One region of the Acidovorax sp. DMC1 genome, then DNA from elsewhere that is predicted to be linked to it. Evidence: predicted binding sites of a transcription regulator. Region 1 holds the regulator's gene; each other region holds the start of a gene.
The links. The regulator sigma-54, encoded in region 1, starts transcription at its own class of promoters, with help from an activator protein. The targets are predictions, from matches to a motif close to TGGCANGNAANCTGCTTT.
Positions count from the first base shown of each region.

Region 1 (3,230 bases):
ACCACTTCGTTCTACATGATCGTGGGCTTGGTACGCAGCGATGCGGGTGACATCCGTATCGACGGCCAGTCCGTGGCCCACATGCCCATCCATCGCCGGTCGCGCCTGGGGCTGTCGTACCTGCCGCAAGAAGCCTCCATCTTCCGCAAGCTCACCGTCGAAGAAAACGTGCGCGCCGTGCTGGAACTGCAGCGCGCCGATGACGGCCAGCCGCTGTCGCGCGATGCCATCGAAGAGCGCCTGACGGCCCTGCTGCAAGAGCTGCGCGTGGACCACCTGAGGGCCTCACCCGCTCTGGCGCTGTCGGGCGGCGAGCGCCGCCGTGTGGAGATTGCGCGGGCCTTGGCCACCCAGCCGCGTTTCATCCTGCTGGACGAGCCCTTTGCGGGCATCGACCCCATCGCCGTGATTGAAATCCAGCGCATCATCGGCTTCCTGAAGGCGCGCGGCATTGGGGTGCTCATCACCGATCACAACGTGCGCGAGACGCTGGGCATCTGCGACCACGCCTTCATCATCAGCGACGGCCGCGTGCTGGCGCAGGGCACGCCGTCCGAGATCGTGGACAACGCGGAGGTCCGAAGGGTGTACCTCGGCGAACACTTCAGGATGTGATGAAGCCTGGACTGTCGCTGCGCGTCTCGCAGCATCTCGCATTGACCCCCCAGCTCCAGCAGTCCATCCGGCTGCTGCAGTTGTCCACGCTCGAACTCTCGCAGGAAGTCGAGCAGATGCTCGACGAAAACCCGTTCCTCGAACGCAATGCCGACGAAGCCCCGCGCGAGGAATTTGGCCTGGAAGCCGCCGACACGCCTGCACAGGCCGACGACTACAGTGCCGATGATGCTATGTTTTCAGGAGCTACCAGCGCAAGCAGTACTAGCGCTGATAGCCAAAACGACGCTGAAATCTCCGGCGGGGGCTCGGACGAGCCCGACTGGAGCGGCGACGGCACCGTCGAGATGGCGCCCAACGATGCCGAGTGGGGCGGCGACGCCCCGGCACGCACCCGCAACGACGCGGAAGGCGACGAGGCCGATGCCACCGAGCTGGCCCGCTCGCACGAATCGCTGACGGCCTTTTTGCACCGCCAGGCGCTGTCGCTGCGCCTGTCCGAAGTGGACACGGCCGCGCTGCGTTTCCTCATCGAATCGCTGAACGACGACGGCTACCTCGAAGAGCCGCTGGAAGAACTCGCCATCAGCCTCGTCGGGCCCGACGACCTGGAACAGATCGAAGAGCTGGTGCACCGCTTCACGGTGGCCCAGCGCCTGCTGCAAAGCCTGGAACCTGTGGGCGTGGGCGCGCGCAATCTGTCCGAATGCCTGACGCTGCAGCTCGCGGCGTTGGCGGCCGACGAAGACAGCGACGCCGACCCCGAGACCGTGCAGACCGCTCTGCGCATCTGCCAGCAGCCGCTGGAGATGCTGGCCCGCCGCGACATCCGCCGCCTGACGCAGCTGTGCAGCGAAGGCGGCGTGGCTGGAGAAGAGCGTACCCGCGCTGCCATGGCACTCATCGCCCGCCTGGAACCACGCCCGGGCCGCAAGTTTGCCGACGTGGAGCGCAACATCATCGTGCCCGACGTCATCGTGCGCAAAGCCGGTCGCGCCAATGGCAGCGGCCAGCAGAGCTTCATCGTGCAGCTCAACCCCGACGTGATGCCCCGCCTGCGCGTGCACGACATCTACGCAGGCGCCCTGCGCGGCCACAAGGGCGGCGAAGGCCACCAGGGCATGCAGCAGCGCCTGCAGGAGGCGCGCTGGTTCATCAAGAACATCCAGCAGCGCTTTGACACCATCCTGCGCGTGTCGCGCGCCATTGTCGAGCGGCAAAAGAACTTCTTCACCCACGGTGAACTGGCCATGCGCCCGCTGGTGCTGCGCGACATTGCCGACGAACTGGGCCTGCACGAGTCCACCATCAGCCGCGTCACCACTGCCAAGTACATGGCCACGCCGATTGGCACCTACGAGCTGAAGTATTTCTTTGGCTCGGGCCTGGGTACCGAAACGGGCGGCAATGCATCGAGCACGGCGGTGCGCGCACTGATCAAGCAGTTCGTGTCGGCGGAGAGCCCGGCCAAGCCGCTGTCCGACAGCCAGATCGCCGAGATGCTCAAGGAGCAGGGCATCGAATGCGCGCGCCGCACCGTGGCCAAGTACCGCGAGGCGCTCAAGATCGCGCCGGCGAATTTGCGCAAGGCGTTGTAGCCGCCTCGGCAGCTGGCGCACGGCGCGCCTGCGATGCCGTACCTTTTCTGTTGTTTCCGTATTACCTACCGCAGCCCACCATGGCCCGCATCGTCTTTGACCTTCCCCCGTACTTCGGCTTTGCCACCGAGCTGCAGATCTACATCAGCCACGTGAACCAGGGCGGGCATCTGGACAACGCGCAGCTGCTCACCCTGGTGTCCGAAGCACGCGTGCGTTTCTTCCAGTCGCTGGGCTACCCCGAGGCCGATGTGGGCGGCCTGTCCATCGTGGTCGGCGACATCGTGGCGCAGTACAAGTCCGAAGGTTTCCACGGCGAGACCATGCGCGTGGAGATGGCGCCTGCGGACTTCAACCGCTACGGTTTCGACCTGGTGTTCTGCATGACCGAAAAGGCCTCAGGCCGCGAGGTGGCGCGCGGCAAGATCGGCATCGTCTTCATCGGCAAGGCCAGCCGCAAGGTCGCCCCCATCCCGGACTCCATCCGCCAGCTGCTGGCCCGGGCGGGGGAGCCCGGTTCCCCCGCAGTGCCCGAGCGCGTATCCTCCCCATCGACATGAACCAACTCCAACTTTTTCTCCCTTGCGCCGCGGGCGTCGAGGGCTTTCTGGCCGACGAGGTGCATGGCATCACCGGTCTCACGGGGCAAGACCTGCTGGTGGGCCGGGGTGGTGTGCTGCTGCGCGCCTCGTGGCGCCAGGCCATGCAGCTCAACCTGCACAGCCGTCTGGCCCAGCGCGTACTGGTGCAATTGGCCCACCGCCCGTACCGGTCTGAGAACGACCTCTACAACATGGCCAGCGATGTGGCTTGGGAGATCTGGTTCACCACGCGCCAGACCTTCAAGGTCGAAGTGACGGCCCAGCACAGCCCGCTGCAGAGCCTGAACTTCGCGGGCCTCAAGGTGAAAGACGCCGTGGCCGACCGCTTCCGCCACAAGAGCGGCGTGCGCCCCGATGTGAACACCCAGTGGCCCGACGTGCGCATCCACCTGCACCTGACCACCGACGAAGCCAC
Region 1 covers NZ_JBQUYO010000008.1:20,614-23,843, forward strand. Annotated here, with positions in the region: gene lptB (LPS export ABC transporter ATP-binding protein) at 1-615, shown strand, start outside; gene ACT531_RS16295 (RNA polymerase factor sigma-54) at 615-2,213, shown strand; gene ACT531_RS16300 (acyl-CoA thioesterase) at 2,294-2,773, shown strand; gene ACT531_RS16305 (THUMP domain-containing class I SAM-dependent RNA methyltransferase) at 2,770-3,230, shown strand, end outside.

Region 2 (3,230 bases), on a different contig from region 1:
CATACAGCCGCTGGGTGGCCGGGTCGCGCACCTGGTAGATGCGGTGCACGCCGCTGTCGGCCACCAGCGCGGTCACCACCAGGCCATCCACGGGGTCACCCACTTTAAGCAAGGGCAACACCGGCAACTGCAGGGCTCGGCGGGACTCGTCCTGCAAGGTGGCCTCCAGCACCCCTTGCACCCGCACCACCAGTGCGGTCACGTTGTCGGTGCTGCCCCGGCGCAGGGCTGCGCGCGTGATCTCGTCGCTCAGTGCCTGGGCGCTCGCGTCCGCCCGCAGAAGCTGGCGCAGCTCACGCTCGGGCAAGCTGCCGTGCACGCCGTCGGACAGCAGCACCAGCAGGTCGCCGCTGTGCAGTTCGCCCTGGCTGTAGTCCACCACCACATGGTCGTCCAGGCCCATGGCGCGGGTGAGCTGATGCGCAAAGTCGCGCTGCGCCATCACATGGTCGGTCGTCAGCAGCTGCAGCCGGCCTCCCCGCAACAGATAGGCGCGCGTGTCACCCACATGGGCCAGCGTGTACGACTGGCCGCGCAGCACGATGGCGGTGAGCGTGGTCAGGCCCACGGCGGGCTGGCGGCGCCGGTTCATCGACGCGAGCCAGCCGTTGTGCGCGCTCAGGATGCGGTCCAGCGCCACGGTGGTGTCCCAGGTGTCGGGCGTGGCGAAGTAGTCGTTCACCAGCGTGTTCACCGTGGTCTGGGCGGCTTCGCGCCCGTTGCCTCCGGTGCTCACGCCATCGGCAATGGCAGCGATGGCGCCACGTTCGCGGTCGCGCCCCTGCCCCTGCAACAGGGCGGCAAAGTCTTCATTGACTTCATTGCGCCCGGCCTGCGAGGTGTGGCCGATGTCCAGTTCAAAACTCATGCACCAGCTCCATGCAGGTTCCATGCCCAAGCTGGTGCATGCATGCACCGCTGCGCGCAGCCCGGTCCACGGCTACCGCCCCCAAGCGCGTGCTGCACAGGGCAGGCCCCTGTGCTGTCACCCCAGATCAGTGCACAAACTCTGGCACGGCCATTGCTTAACCCAAGCAACGGCCCCACGGGGCCACGCAATTCAGCGGTGCAACGGCGCACCAAGGGGTTGTATGGACGAAGGCGTCCCCACATGCGGTTTCGATGGAAGGTCGGAGCTGCATTGTGTGGACGCCTTTTTTGTTTTTGGCATCGCCCAGGCGATGGAACCGACGGAGTCACGATGAAAAAGCTCAAACTGGTGATGGTGGGGAACGGCATGGCCGGTGTGCGCACGCTGGAAGAGCTGCTCAAGATTGCCCCCGATCTGTATGACATCACGGTCTTCGGGGCCGAGCCGCACCCCAACTACAACCGTATTCTGCTGTCGCCCGTGCTGGCGGGCGAGCAGACGATTGACGAGATCATCCTCAACGACTGGCAGTGGTACGCCGACAACCACATCACGCTGCACACCGGCTTCACCGTGACCGATGTGGACCGCGTACGCCGCGTGGTCACCGCCACCAGCAAAGACGGTGATGTGATCACCGCCGAGTACGACCGCCTCATCATGGCCACGGGCTCCAACCCCTTCATCCTGCCCGTGCCCGGCAAAGACCTCCAGGGCGTGCTGGCCTACCGCGACATTGCCGACACACAGGCCATGATCGACGCAGCCGCCACATACAAGCACGCCGTCGTCATCGGCGGCGGCCTGCTGGGCCTGGAGGCTGCCAACGGCCTCATGAAGCGCGGCATGACCGTGAGCGTGGTGCATGTGATGCCCTCGCTGATGGAGCGCCAGCTCGATGACGTGGCGGGCAAGATGCTGCAGAAGTCGCTGGAAGACCGTGGCATGCGCTTCTTGATGGGCGCGCAGACGCAGGAGCTGGTGGGCAACGCCGAAGGCCGCGTGAGCGCCGTCAAGTTCAAGGACGGCACCGAAGTGCCCGCCGACCTGGTGGTGATGGCCGTGGGCATCCGCCCCAACACCGCGCTGGCTGAAAAGATGCGCCTGCATGTGAATCGCGGCATTGTGGTGAGCGACACGCTGCAAACCACCACCGACGCGCGCATCTACGCCGTGGGCGAATGCGCCGCGCACCGGGGCATTGCCTATGGCCTGGTTGCGCCCCTGTTCGAGCAGGGCAAGGTGCTGGCCAACCAACTGGCCGAGTTCGGCATTGGCCGCTACCAGGGCTCGCTCACCTCCACCAAGCTCAAGGTGACAGGCATCGACCTGTTCAGCGCAGGCGACTTTCAGGGTGGCGAGAACACCGAAGAGATCGTGATGAGCGACCCCTTTGGCGGCGTGTACAAAAAGCTGGTCATCAAAGACGACAAGCTGGTGGGCGCCTGCCTGTATGGCGACACCGTGGACGGCAGCTGGTACTTCAAGCTGCTGCGCGACGGCCGCAGCGTGAGCGACATCCGCGACAAGCTGATGTTTGGCGAGAGCAACATCGGCGACGTGGGCCACCAGGGCCAAAGCAAGGCATCGGCCATGGCCGACAGCGACGAGGTGTGCGGCTGCAATGGCGTGACCAAGGGCGCCATCTGCAAGGCCATCAAGGACAAGGGCCTGTTCACGCTCGACGAAGTGCGCAAGCACACCAAGGCCAGTGCATCGTGCGGATCGTGCACGGGCCTGGTCGAGCAGATCATCATGTTCACCGCCGGTGGCGACTACAGCGCCACACCCAAGACCAAGGCCATGTGCGGCTGCACCGACCACGGACACCAGGCGGTGCGCGACGCGATCCGTGCCAACAAGCTGCTGAGCATTGGCGACGTTTTCAAGTTCATGGAATGGAAGACGCCCAACGGCTGCGCCAGCTGCCGCCCCGCCGTCAACTACTACCTCATCAGCACCTGGCCCAAGGACGCCAAGGACGACCCGCAAAGCCGCGCCATCAACGAGCGCAGCCACGCCAACATTCAAAAGGATGGCACCTACAGCGTCATCCCCCGCATGTGGGGCGGCGAGACCACCGCCGACGAGCTGCGCCGCATTGCCGACGCAGTGGACAAGTACCACATCCCCACCGTCAAGGTCACGGGCGGCCAGCGCATTGACCTGCTGGGCGTGAAGAAGGAAGACCTGGTCAACGTGTGGAAGGACATCGGCATGCCCAGCGGCCACGCCTATGCCAAGGCGCTGCGCACCGTGAAGACCTGCGTGGGCAGCGAGTGGTGCCGCATGGGCACGCAGGACAGCACGCAGATGGGCAAGGACCTGGAGCGCGCCATGTGGCGCATGTACGCGCCGC
Region 2 covers NZ_JBQUYO010000013.1:20,108-23,337, forward strand. Annotated here, with positions in the region: gene ACT531_RS20845 (bifunctional protein-serine/threonine kinase/phosphatase) at 1-868, opposite strand, end outside; gene nirB (nitrite reductase large subunit NirB) at 1,202-3,230, shown strand, end outside.
Region 2: the regulator sigma-54 is predicted to act here: its motif matches at 1,011-1,028, upstream of nirB (nitrite reductase large subunit NirB).

Region 3 (3,230 bases), on a different contig from region 1:
GCCCACGCCGATGGCCTGGGTCAGCAGGCTGCCCGTAGCGCCTCCCACGGTCTTGCTGGCCAGCACGCCTGTCAGCAGCGACCCCACGATGCCGCCAACGCCATGCACGCCAAATACGTCGAGCGAGTCATCCACCCGCAGCAGCCGCTTGAGCCCCGTGGCGCCCCAGTAGCAGGCCAGCCCGGCCACCAGACCAATCACGACGGCCGAGCGCAGCGTGACAAAACCGGCGGCGGGCGTGATGGCCACCAGCCCCGCCACCAGGCCGGAGCACAGCCCCAGCAGCGACGGGCGCCCGCGCACCACCCACTCGCCCAGCATCCACGACAGCGCCCCGGCTGCAGCGGCCAGGTGCGTCACGGCCATGGCCAGCCCGGCGCGCCCATCGGCCGCCACCGCTGAGCCTGCGTTGAAGCCAAACCAGCCCACCCACAGCATGCCCGCGCCCGCCATGGTGAGCCCCAGGTTGTAGGGTTCAAACGGCTCGCGCCCATACCCCGCGCGGCGGCCCAGAAACCACGCACACACCAGCCCCGCCACGCCCGCATTCACGTGCACCACCGAGCCGCCCGCAAAGTCCAGCGCGCCCATCTGCGCCAGCCAGCCCCCGGGCTCCCACACCCAGTGCGCTACGGGCGCGTACACCACCAGTGTCCACAGCCCAATGAAGACCAGCATGGCCGAGAACCGCATGCGCTCCACAAACGCGCCCACCAGCAGAGCGGCCGTGATGATGGCGAAGGTGAGCTGGAACATGGCGTACACCGACTCGGGAATCAGCGGCGCAATGTGGCTCACGGCCAGCTTGCCCGCCTCCAGCTGAAAGTCGAGCCCGGCAAAGCCGGCGCGGTCCCAGCCCCCTAGCCAGGCACTGCCGGGTGTGAACGCCAGCGAATACCCCGCCGCAAACCACAGCAGACTGACCAGCCCCGCAATGGCCACCACGCAGGCCATGGTGTTGAGCACGTTCTTTCTTCGCACCATGCCTGCGTAGAACAACGCAATGCCGGGCAGCGTCATCAGCAGCACCAGAGCAGTGGAGGTCATCATCCAGCCGGTGTGGGCCGCATTCACCGTGTCCTGGGCCACCAGGGCGGGGCGTGTGAGGGGCGCCGCTATGGCGGGAGCCTCTGGCACGCTCTGGGCCAGCGCGCAGGTGCACAGCCCCAGACACAACGACACGACCGCAAACACCCGGTGGTTGACTGCACGCATGCACGCTCCCTTTCGCAATTTGTTACAAGCGCGTTGCACGAGCCATGCCAGCCGGTTGCCACCGAATCGGGGCACAGAACGCCCCCGCAAGCCATCCGGCGCCCAACAACGGGGGGCGGGAAACCCCCAATGCACCAGCAGGGTGCAGCCGTTACAGTCACGGCACTCGAAAGCGCGCTTCGGTGTGCCAAGCGAGGGGCCCGAGGAGACAACCTTTCTACCAACGATACAGTCCAAACACCCAACGAGGTGTACACCCTTTCAGGCGCTGGCGATCCCAGCGCCTTTTTCTTGTCCGCTCGATTCTGGGCGGTCCTGAATCGATAGCAGGCCCGGTGCGACAATCCTGCGATGGAATGGATTTTGATGACCCTGGCCTCGCTGCTCGCGGGCTTTGTGGATGCGATCGTGGGAGGCGGTGGATTGGTGATGGTGCCCGCGCTGTTTGCGGCTTTTCCGGGCGCGCCCCCGGCCACGCTGCTGGGCACCAACAAGGCGGCCTCGGTCTGGGGCACCGCCATGGCCACCTGGCAATACAGCCGCAAGGTGCAGATCCGCTGGTCGGCCATGCTGCCGGCCGCAGCCGCCGGTTTTGCCGGCTCGTTCGTCGGCGCCTGGGCCGTCACCGTGGTGTCGGCCGACTTCCTGCGCAAGCTGCTGCCCCTGGTGCTGCTGGGCGTGCTGCTCTACACCCTGGCCAAAAAGGAGCTGGGCCGGCACCATACCCCCCGGTTTGCGGGCCGGGCCGAGGTGATCGCCGCCTGCCTGATTGGCGTGCTCATCGGCTTTTACGACGGGTTCTTTGGCCCGGGCACCGGCAGCTTCTTCGTCTTCTTGTTTGTGCGGCTGCTGGGCTACGACTTTCTCAATGCATCGGCCTCGGCCAAGCTGCTCAACTGCGCCACCAACATTGCCGCCATTGCGCTGTTTGCCGCCAAGGGCCATGTGTGGTGGCACTTTGCGGTGACGCTGGCCGTGGCCAACGTGCTGGGCAGCCTGCTGGGCACACACATGGCGCTCAAGCATGGCACCGGCTTTGTGCGGGGCATCTTCATCGTGGTGGTGAGCACGCTGATACTGAAGACGGGTTACGACGCTTTCCTGCGGTAGGCCTGCTTTTCACTCACCAGGTGTCGGTTGCCAGGGTGGCACCCAACTTGCAACGCGCTGCACGGCCTACCACCAGGGCGCCCCGAGGTCATCGGGGTTGCCCTGCATGGCCCGAATGTGAACGCGCGTCCTATAATTTCCGTACGTTTCCGTTTGATGACGAGGCCCATCGCCAATGGCGATGTCCGCATCCACCCGCTCCGGCCTGCCTACCCGCAGGCCGGATTTTTTGTACCTGAACCACCCCCCACAGGAACCTGTCATGCAATTTTTCAAGTCTGCCGTTGTCACCGCCGTGGCGCTGTGCGCTGCCCTCGCCGTCCAGGCCCGCACGCTGGACGAAATCAAGAAAGACGGCAAGATCATCGTGGCCACCGAGGGCCAGTTCGCCCCCTTCAATTACTTCGAAGGCACCAAGCTGACGGGTTTTGAGGTGGAAGTGGCGGAGCTGGTGGTCAAGAAGATGGGCCTCAAGCTCGAATGGAAGACCCTGGGCTTTGACGCCCTGCTGACCGGCCTGGGCCAGAACCGCTGGGACGCCGTGATCGCCTCGCACGGCGTGACCGACGAGCGCTCCAAGGCCGTGACTTTTGCCAACCCCCACTACTGCTCGGGCGGCATCATCGTGGCCATGGACGACAAGATCCGCAACGCCAAGGACCTGACCGGCAAGGTCGTGGCCGTGCAGACCGGCACCAGCTACCTGGAGCAGGTCAAGAAGGTCAGCGGCGTGAAGGAAGTGAAGAACTTCCCGCAAGACACCGACGCCCAGCGCGCCCTGATCTCCAAGCGCGTGGACGCCTGGGTCAGCGACAAGTTCGTGGCCAAGGAAGCCGCTGCCAAGAACGCCAAGGCCGGCTTCAGGCTGGGCGACATGCTGTTCATCGAGCGCATCGCCCCCGCCA
Region 3 covers NZ_JBQUYO010000001.1:568,171-571,400, forward strand. Annotated here, with positions in the region: gene ACT531_RS02665 (ammonium transporter) at 1-1,215, opposite strand, end outside; gene ACT531_RS02670 (sulfite exporter TauE/SafE family protein) at 1,567-2,325, shown strand; gene ACT531_RS02675 (ABC transporter substrate-binding protein) at 2,588-3,230, shown strand, end outside.
Region 3: the regulator sigma-54 is predicted to act here: its motif matches at 1,248-1,265, upstream of ACT531_RS02665 (ammonium transporter).

Region 4 (3,230 bases), on a different contig from region 1:
TGTCGGCAATGAACAGCTTGTTGTGCATGCGCTGCTGCACGCGCGAGAAGTCGCCCAGCAGGCTCAGCATGCGGCCGATGGGCGACCCCCGGGCACCCGTCACGGGGTTGAACATGCGCATCTCGATGTTGGGCACGAACGCCAGCCGCATCACCTGCGCGTCGCGCCCGGTGCTGTGAAAGTCGTCCAGCAACACGCGCACCCGCACACCACGCTGGGCTGCGGCCATCACGCTGAGCAGCAGGCGCTCGCTGCTCGCGTCTGCGTGGATGGCGTAGTACTGCAGGTCCAGGGTTTTCTGGGCGGAGTCGACCAGGGCCAGGCGGCTGCTGTAGGCAGCCTGTGGGCCGCTGAGCAGTGCAAACCCTGAGGCATGCCGTGCCCCCTCGGCGGCCCTGCGTGCTGCGACGAGCTGCCCCAGCGGGGTATCGCCGGGGGCAGCCAGAGCAACCGACACCGGGCGGTCCACCTCCTTGGGCAGGCCCGCGCAGCCCGCGAGGGCCATGGCGACCAGCAGCACGACCCAGCGCGGCCAGCCGGGGCGGGTTGACTGGGGCGGGGTGAGGGACAAGGGGGGCGAAGACAGCATGGCGCGATTGTGACCGTGGAGCCGCTGGGGCGCAGGGCTCAGGTATAGCTGCGCGCCGGTCCATCCGCTGTCAGACAGCGCGCCAAGGCGAAGGCTTGGGCCCGCATCTGGCCCTGCACCGGGTCCCTCGCCGGTCCGAGGCCGTCGCCAGGTGTTGGGTTACCAGCTCACTTCGCGGTCGGGTGTGGCGCTGATCTTGTGGATGCTCAGGTCGGCGCCGTCGAACTCTTCTTCCTGCGTCAGCCGGATGCCCACCGTCTGCTTGAGGATGCCGTATACCACCACGCCGCCGATCAGGGCCCACACCACGCCCAGGCCCGTGCCGATGAGCTGGGCCGACAGGCTCACCCCGCCCAGACCGCCCAATGCCTTGCTGCCAAAGAGGCCCGCAGCCAGCCCGCCCCAGGTGCCGCACAAGCCGTGCAGCGGCCACACGCCCAGCACGTCGTCGATCTTCCATTTGTTCTGGGTCAGGGTGAACATCAGCACAAAGATGGCCCCGGCCACTGCGCCCACCACCAGCGCACCCAGCGGGTGCATGAGGTCCGAGCCCGCACACACGGCCACCAGACCTGCGAGCGGGCCGTTGTGCACAAAGCCGGGGTCGTTCTTGCCCAGCACCAGGGCGGCGAGCGTACCGCCCACCATCGCCATCAGCGAGTTCACGGCGACCAGTCCCGAGAGCTTGTCCACGGACTGCGCGCTCATTACATTGAAGCCGAACCAGCCCACCACCAAGATCCAGGCGCCCAGCGCCAGGAAGGGAATGTTCGATGGCGGGTGGGCCGAGATCGCGCCGTCCTTGCGGTAGCGGTTGGCGCGGGAGCCCAGCAGGATCACCGCTGGCAGGGCAATCCAGCCGCCCATGGCGTGCACCACCACTGAGCCGGCAAAGTCGTGAAACTCCTCCCCCGTCACGGCCTTGATCCAGCCCTGCACACCAAAATGCTGGTTCCAGGCGATGCCCTCAAAAAACGGGTACACAAAACCGACGATGACTGCCGTTGCCATCAGTTGCGGCCAGAACTTGGCGCGTTCTGCAATGCCGCCCGACACGATGGCCGGAATCGCGGCTGCGAACGTGAGCAGGAAGAAGAACTTGACCAGCGCATACCCGCTGAGCTGCACCAGCGACTCTGCGCCGACGAAAAAATGCGTGCCGTAGGCCACGGTGTAGCCGACCACGAAATAGACCACCGTGGACACCGAAAAGTCCACCAGGATCTTGACCAGCGCATTCACCTGGTTCTTTTTGCGGACCGTGCCCAGCTCCAGAAACGCAAACCCGGCGTGCATTGCCAACACCATGATCGCCCCGAGCAAGATGAACAAGGCATCTGTGCCCTGTTTGAGTGCTTCCATAACGTCCTCGCGATAGTGATTGATCGACTCTGGTGCGTTTTCGGGATACGCCACAGATTTGCACCAAGTTGAAGCAAGAAGCGCGCCAAGAGTTGGTGCAAGGTTTTGCACTCATTTGGGGCTTGATGGCGTGAGGAAAAAATGGGTGTTCAAAATACTGTATAAACGAACAGTTTTTTGACGCCAAATCCATCCCTGCTCGCTATGGGCCTACTACCCACTCCTGAAGACGACCTGCCCGAAGAGCCGCAGGAAATCCCCGTTCCGCCGCAAGCCATTCGCGGTCGAGGGGCGGCGACGGCCATGGCGCACCGGTTTGCCAAAGACCAGCGCGAGCCCGCAGATGACGGGTGGAGCCCTGTTCGGGCACCTGGCAATGCGGAGGGCTTGGCCCCGGGCCATGGATGCCAGGAGGGCGAAGATGAATGGGACACAGGGGCGCCGGGCGGGCTTGCTGCGTGCGATGAAGGGGAGGGCGACATCCGTCCTTCGCCCGCCACCCGCGTGCATTTCGAGACTGCGCGCAGTGCCCTGTGCGCCAACGACTCGCCCGACATCTTCTTTGAGCTATCGGTCAATCCCTATCGGGGCTGCGAGCATGGCTGCATCTACTGCTACGCGCGGCCCACGCACAGCTACCTCAATTTTTCCCCCGGGCTCGACTTTGAGACGCAGATCGTGGCCAAGCACAACATTGCGCAGGTGTTGCGCCAGGAGCTTGCACAGCCACGCTATGTGCCGCGCCTGCTCAATATTGGCTCGGCCACCGACTGCTACCAGCCTGTAGAGCGCGACCTGAAGCTCACGCGCAGCGTGATCGAAGTGATGCGCGAGGCGCACCACCCGTTTTCGCTGATCACCAAATCCAGCGGAGTGGAGCGCGACCTGGACCTGCTAGCACCGTTGGCCGCACAGCGCCTGGCGGCGGTGTACGTCACCATCACCACGCTAGACGCCACACTGGCCCGCCGCATGGAGCCCCGTGCTGCCGCGCCCCACCGGCGGCTGCGCACCATACGTGCCTTGGCCGAGGCGGGAGTGCCGGTGGGCGTGAGTGTGGCGCCGCAGATTCCCTTCATTACCGAAGACATGGAGCAGGTACTGGAGGCCGCGCGCGACGCCGGTGCGCGCACCGCCTTCTACACCGTGCTGCGCCTGCCCTGGGAGCTGGATGCGCTGTTTCGGGAATGGCTCACGGTGCACTACCCGCAGCGCGCGGCGCGCGTCATGGCGCGGGTGCAAGACCTGCACCACCTCACCGATGCGCAGCGCGCTGCCG
Region 4 covers NZ_JBQUYO010000005.1:296,426-299,655, reverse strand. Annotated here, with positions in the region: gene ACT531_RS13430 (phospholipase D family protein) at 1-589, opposite strand, end outside; gene ACT531_RS13425 (ammonium transporter) at 749-1,951, opposite strand; gene ACT531_RS13420 (PA0069 family radical SAM protein) at 2,156-3,230, shown strand, end outside.
Region 4: the regulator sigma-54 is predicted to act here: its motif matches at 2,022-2,039, upstream of ACT531_RS13425 (ammonium transporter).